2 regions of the Citricoccus sp. GCM10030269 genome follow, and region 1 is predicted to be linked to the other one. Evidence: predicted binding sites of a transcription regulator. Region 1 holds the regulator's gene; the other holds the start of a gene.
What was found. The regulator LexA, encoded in region 1, represses DNA repair genes until DNA is damaged. The targets are predictions, from matches to a motif close to TCGAACANNTGTTCGA.
Positions count from the first base shown of each region.

Region 2: a site for LexA is predicted at 2,297-2,312, ahead of ACFQQD_RS09250 (DUF6504 family protein). Genes of this name have one in related genera too.

Region 1 covers NZ_JBHTCV010000005.1:841,690-845,095, forward strand. The annotation lists gene ACFQQD_RS11020 (histidinol-phosphate transaminase) at 1-616, opposite strand, end outside; gene ACFQQD_RS11025 (LysM peptidoglycan-binding domain-containing protein) at 626-994, opposite strand; gene lexA (transcriptional repressor LexA) at 1,187-1,927, shown strand; gene ACFQQD_RS11035 (hypothetical protein) at 1,933-2,808, shown strand; gene ACFQQD_RS11040 (ATP-dependent DNA helicase) at 2,824-3,406, opposite strand, start outside.
Region 2 covers NZ_JBHTCV010000005.1:458,111-461,516, forward strand. The annotation lists gene ACFQQD_RS09245 (DNA polymerase III subunit alpha) at 1-1,755, opposite strand, end outside; gene ACFQQD_RS09250 (DUF6504 family protein) at 1,755-2,084, opposite strand; gene ACFQQD_RS09255 (SOS response-associated peptidase) at 2,423-3,238, opposite strand; gene ACFQQD_RS09260 (PKD domain-containing protein) at 3,278-3,406, opposite strand, start outside.

The DNA.
Region 1 (3,406 bases):
AGGCCTCGTCCACGATGACCATGCCTTTGAATGACTCGGTGGCGGCGTAGACCGCCTCGACGACGTCCAGGCCCAAGGCTGTGCCGGTCGGGTTGTTGGGCGAACACAGCAAGACAAGATTCGGCTCACGCTCCGCCACCTGAGCCGCAGCCGATTCGGCCGTCAGCGAGAATCCCGGTCCGCGCAGCCCAGACAGATACGAGGTGTCCGTCCCCGCGGCGAGCAAGGGATACATCGAGTAGGTGGGGGGAAAGCTCATCACCGTGCGCCCCGGGCCGCCGAACGCCTGCAGCAACTGCTGGAGGATCTCGTTGGAACCATTGGCTGCCCAGACGTGGTTCTCGGTCAGCCCGTACCCCAGATATTCGGCCAACCGCTGGCGCAGTCCGGTGAACTCTCGGTCCGGATAGCGATTGAGGCTGGATGCAGCTTGGGTGACGGAATCACGGATGGCCGCCACGACCTCGTCCGGCACCGGATGGGTGTTCTCGTTGGTGTTCAACGTGACGGGCACATCCAACTGCGGAGCACCGTAGGGACTCAGTCCGCGCAGGTTCTCTCGCAACGGTAGTGCGGCCAGGGCATCTGGCGTGGAGGGGGCGTCCGAATAACTCACCGACCCATTCTAGTTGGCCGCAGACGACACCGGCACGAACAGCACCTGTCCGGGCTGGAGCTCGGATCCGTTGAGGTCGTTCAACTCACCGATGCGCAGAATGGTCTCGTTCCGGGGTGCCTCCGGTGCCGTTCGCCCGGCGATCGTCCACAACGTGTCCCCGTAGTTCACGGTCACCGACTCGACCGCGGTACCGCCCGCGCCGTCCGAGGCCGCCGCGGGCGCCATGCTGTTGGCGCCGAAGAAGACGGCCGCAGCTGCTGCAAGTGCGGCCACGAGGAGCACGGGGATGCCGAGGAAGAGAAGGCGGCCACGGCGATTCAGGTGGAATCCGGTGAAGCCGGCGGTGCTGGTCGATGCTGATGCTGCAGTGCTCATGCTCTTCTGCCTTTCCGCCCGGCGATCGGGCCACCTAGAACGTGTGTTCGAGTGCTCTGTGTTCATGTCTAGCACGCCTGTTCGAAACACGCCAAGAAAAATTCGAACATATCTTTGAATCGACGATCCGACTCCGGTACCGTCAGAAGCACTCCACCAAGCCCGACGGACACGATAAGAACGGATGGTCGTATGGCCCCCCGGAACGCCTCTCCCGAACCGGCATCCCCGCACGAGCCGAGCGTCCGCCCCCTGACGGCACGCCAGCGGACGATTCTCGCCTCCATCCGCACAGCCATCTCCGAACACGGCTATCCGCCGTCCATGCGAGAGATCGGCGATGCCGCCGGCTTGGCCTCACTGTCCTCGGTCACCCACCAGCTCGGTCAGTTGGAGCGGATGGGATACCTGCGCAAAGATCCGGGACGCCCGCGCGCCATGGAGGTGCTGCTTGACGAGAACGGTGTGGCGCTGAACGCGGACCTTCAGCCGTTGGAGTCACCTGCTGCTGACCACACCGCGACCGTGGCCACCCTGCACACCGGCGCCTCCGAGGGCGATGCCGTGCCCGTTCCGCTCGTGGGCCGGATCGCCGCCGGTGGACCGATCCTGGCCGACCAGCAGGTGGAGGACGTCATGTCGCTCCCCCGCCAGCTCACCGGTGAGGGCGAACTGTTCATGCTGAAGGTCTCGGGCGATTCCATGGTGGACGCGGCGATCTGCGACGGCGACTGGGTCGTGGTGCGGCAGCAGAAGAACGCACAGAACGGGGACATCGTGGCCGCACTTCTGGACGACGAGGCGACCGTGAAGACCTTCCGCCAGCGTGACGGTCACACGTGGCTGCTCCCGCAGAACTCTGCGTATGAGCCGATCCTCGGAGATGACGCCACCGTGATGGGCAAGGTCGTCACCGTCCTGCGAGCCCTCTGACGCCAGTGAATCTCCGTCCTTTTCCGTCGGGAATCCGCGTCGCGGACGCCGAGGAGTTCGTGTTCACCCACGGCCGGCTCCTGGAGCGGCGTCGGATCGAACTCCTCTTGCACGGCGGCGGTCACGAGGGCGTCCTGGCCGCCTTGGGGGCCCATCGGAATCCCGACGGCGGGTTCGGCCATGCGCTGGAGCCGGACGTGCGCTCTCCGCGCAGTGAACCCCTCTCGACGCTGGCGGCACTGGACCTGATGGCGGGATGGGGGCTCGTCGATCATCCGTGGGTCAGAGCCGGCCTCGAGTGGGCGGCCTCCATCGCCGAACAGGACGGGTCCATCCCCTTCGTGACGACCCCGTCCTTGGAATGGCCACACGCACCGTGGGTGACCGCTGCCCCCGGAGGCTCCCACCTGACCTTCGGTTTTGCCGCGGCCGCGCTCTTGACCGGTTTCACGGGCGGCTGGTCAGCCGCAGCGGCGGACTGGTGCCGTCATCGTCTCTCCACGAGCGGGAGTCTGCCGGCGTACGAGTCCAAGTACGCATTGCGCTATCTCGCGGCGGATCCGTCGCTGTCCCGCCCCGTGCTGGATTCACTCCGTGCACGGCTGGAGACGGACGGAGCCCTTCCCGTCGAGGGCGGAGCTGCGGACGAGAAGATCCTGCCACTGGACCTGCTGCACAACCCCTGGCAGGTTCCCTATCCCTCAGATCTGCCCGAGAGACTGCTGCCCCGCGATGCCCTCGTGGCTGATCGTTACCGACTGGCGTCCGGCCAGCGGCCCGACGGGGGCTGGACCGTGGATTGGCCCGCGTGGAGCCCGGCTCAGGGTCTCGAATGGCGGGCCATCCGCACCGTCGAGGCCCTCGAGGTGCTGCAGTCCTGATCACTCCTGACGGCGTCAGTCGCCGGCCTTGTGGAGTCGTGACAGCACCCCGCGCACCACGGCGGGATCGGTGGTCGGCCAGAACTCGGGCAGGGTCGAACGCAGGAACGAACCGTACCGTTCACTCGCCAGCCGGGAGTCCAGCACGGCAACCACACCGCGGTCGGTTCCGGTCCGAATGAGCCGGCCGGCTCCCTGGGCCAGGCGGACGGCGGCGTGAGTGGCCGAGACGGCCATGAATCCGTTTCCACCGTGACGGCTGATGTCACGGGACCGCGCCGTGGCCAGCGGATCGTCGGGCCGCGGAAACGGAATCCGGTCGATGACCACCAGGCGACACGCGTCGCCCGGCACGTCGACTCCCTGCCACAGGCTCATCGTCCCGAACAGGCAGGTGTCCCTCTCCTCGGCGAACTGCCGCACCAAGGCGCTGAGGGTGGTGTCCCCCTGACACAGGATGGTCGGCTTCGGGCCCAGACGCGTGCGCATCTCGGCCGCCGCATCCTCGGCGGCACGTTTGGAGGAGAACAGGCACAGCGCGCCGCCACCGGAGGCGCTCAAGAGGGCCTCGAGTTCGTCGTAGCTCTCCGGCGCGGCG
Region 2 (3,406 bases), 380 kb from region 1:
CGGGTGCATGGCGATGTGCCGCGGCAACCGGTCCAGCCGTTCGGTCAGATCCACTAACAGATCCAGTTGCTGCTGCCCTGCGGCCCGCCCGGATTCGACCTGCTCAGCGAAGCCGCGCAACTCCGGCATCCGGTCCATGGCCTCGCGGAAACTCGACGCTGAGAACCGCCACAACTGTTTAGCGATCGTGTCCACCTGAGCGGGCTCCATACCGAGGGCCATCCCGGCATCCCGCACCGCGCCCCGCGCCCGGTAGCCGTTTTGCATGCTCATCAGCGTGGTGCGCTCCGCCCCGAATCTCTCGAACATCGCGCGATAGACCTCGTGCCGGCGGGCGGACTCCACGTCGATATCGATGTCCGGCAGGGTGGAGCGATCGTTGGAGAGGAACCTCTCGAAGATCAGCTCGTGCCGCACCGGGTCCACGTTGGAAATCCGCAACAGGTGGTTGACCAGGGATGACGCTCCAGAGCCTCGCGCCGAAACCCGCACTCCCAGACCTTCGATCATCCGCACCACCTCAGCCACGGTGAGGAAGTAGCTGGCGAAACCGAGACGGTTGATGATCCCCAGCTCGTGTTCCAGCCGGTTCTCCAGCTCCTGGCCCGCCGGCGACGACGCAAACCGGGTTCCGCTGTAGAGGTCCGGGAATCGCGCCCCGGCCCCGGCCAGAGAACGCTGGCGCAGTTCGGTCACGGGGTCACCATCAATGCCGATGACCGAGGCTTCCGGCACGGTGGGCCGCATCCAGCCCAGATCCGGCCCCGGATCCATACGGCAGAGATCGGCGAGATCGTGGGTCGCATCCAGCAGAGCCTTCGCCCCTTCGGCCGTGCTGCCTCCCCCATTCGCGGCACGGCAGATCTCGCGGGCGATCTCATACATGGCCCCAGCAGATTTCAGCCAGCCCTGCCCATTGGGCTGTAGGTCGCCGAGAGTCTCCAGAGAGCTCAGAGCCCGTGCTGCATCAAGAACATCAGCAGTGGCGGCCCCATCCGGGGCCGCATAGCGCACCGCGTTCGTCAGCACCGCCGGCACCCTGTTGTCTCCCGCAGCCCGCAGCATCTTCACGGCGTGCGGTGTGGACAGCTTCTCCCCCGGCGGGGACAGGTGGCAGGCCACCTCCACCCGCAGAGCACCGGCGGGCAACGCTGATTTCCAGCGGCGGAGCAGAGTCCGGCCGGCCGTGTACTTGCGCGCTGCCATCAACTGCCCGACGTCGGACCCCGGTCCCAGCAGCACGAACAGTTCCGGCGGCGCACCGTGGTGCCGACCGGCGGACCACTGCGCCAGCTCGGTCACGGTGACATAGGGAGATCCCCCCGCCGAGCCACCCGTGGTGTGGGCGTGGGCGGCCGAGATGAGCCGCACCAGAGCACGGTAGCCGGTGCCTCCGGTTCCGCCCCTGGCCAGCACGACCACCCGACCGGCCGGGTTGGTGGGCACCGCGCCAGAGCGCCGCGGGGAGGACGGGGAACCGCCGACGTCGTCCTCCCAGGCCACCGACAGATCCACCCCGATCACTGGGTCCACGCCCTGCTCCAGGCAGGCAGCGACGTGCTTGGCCGTGCCGTAGAGGCCATCGCGATCAGTGCAGGCCAGCACTTCCGCACCGTCCGCAGCGGCAGCCGCCGCGAGTTCAGCGGGCCAGGACACCCCGTAGTGAGAGCTGAAAGCACTGGCCACATGCAGGTGCGGGAAGCCTGATCTCCGGGTGCCAGAGGCAGCACCGGAAACTGCCGACGTAGCGACCATCAAGCGCTCTCTTTCAGGCGCACGGAGGCGCCATCGTAGATCCGGACCAGTCGCCAACGGCCGGAATCGATGTGGTGTGAGAGGTCCAAAGTCAGTAGGGGTGCATTGCGGGCTTTCTCCAGTCGCACCTGGACTCGCCAGACTTCATGGTCCACCAGCCCGGCGCCGCGGCCCCGTTCAGCCCGGTGTTCCTCCATCCACCATTTCCGACGCTCGTACCAGCGCACCGGTTCGGCAGCCAGCACATAGCTACGCCCGTTCCAATCCAGGTGTAGCGGTACCCCCGCGGTCGTGCATCCGACGGTGACCGATTGCGTGAAGATTCCCATGAGACGTGATTCCTGCCCTGTTCTCGTCGTGCCTTCTCATGCCGTGTTTCACCCACCGGCACAGGCCGGCGGATGTCCGGATTCAGCGTGTTCCGGCTTCCTGCTCGTTGCCGTCTGGGAAGGAACGACGAGCCTGAAACCGGGCTGCCCGGTATGGCGGTGGGAAGTGAAACGGCCTTGGAGGGAAGGCTGGCCGTACCCCGCCATGGTATTCGAACATGTGTTCTAGTACCAAGAGTGAGGCTACGAAAGGGACCGGACACGATAAGACCGGGGGTGCAGAAGTGGTGCAGAAAAAGGGAGGTACAAGGCCGCCAGACAGGCCAGTGTCGGAACCCTCAGAGCAACGACTGCATGGGTTCAATCAACTCGGGACCGTTGTTGCGCACGTTTCCCACGGCGGGGTCAACCTCGTCCAGCGTCCACTCTGATGCCGTCGAGTAACCCTGATCGAGCACGCGCTCCACTAGGGCCTGGGCCGCTTCCGCGGACGAGAGCTTCTCCGGTTTCAGCCATGCGTCCATGGTCTCGGGGTTCATGGGCAGAGGGAAGCGGTCGTGCAGCTGACCCAACTGCTCCAGAGTTGCTCGCCCAGCTTCGGTCATGCCCTGCACACTGGCCGACTCTACGACGGCGGCGTCCGGTGATGGGCCCGTGAGGATCGTGCAACTCAACAACCACCGATGAGGATCGCCCTCCGGGACCGACGCATCCTTCCACCATTCGTAGAGGCCAGCGAAGTAGATGGGCGAGCCGTTGTGCGGGTGGATGTAGAAGGGCCGCTTCTTCGTGGTCTTGGGGGCGCCGGCGTCGGGCTTCAGCCACTCGTAGTATCCGTCTGCAGGGACTGCACAGCGCCGCGCCTTGATCGCAGAGCGGAACGTGGGCTTCTCAACCACCGTCTCGGAGCGGGCATTGAACGCCCGCGCTCCCATCGAAACGTCCTTGGCCCACGGCGGCACCAATCCCCAACGGGCCACATGGATTTCCCGGCGAGTGTCCGTTTCACCCGCACGCTCCAACACTACAGCGACGTCCGCAGTGGGTGCGACATTCCAGTTCGGCGGCAGCGCGAATTCCTCGTCAGGCTCCATCGCTCCGGAATCGGCCACCAGGTCTCCGATGGCCCGAGCCATCACATACCGTCCGCACATGGACCTAGTCTGCCGCACATCCGGCTAGAGTTCCTGGGCTCAGTTGGCCTCGAAGGGGTCCCCGCACGCCCACCCCTCCGGGTTGGCATCACAATCCTCGGCCACATTCTTGGACTTCGAGCGCCAAATATCCGCCGAAGCCGGCTCACTGGCCACCGTCGCCATGCC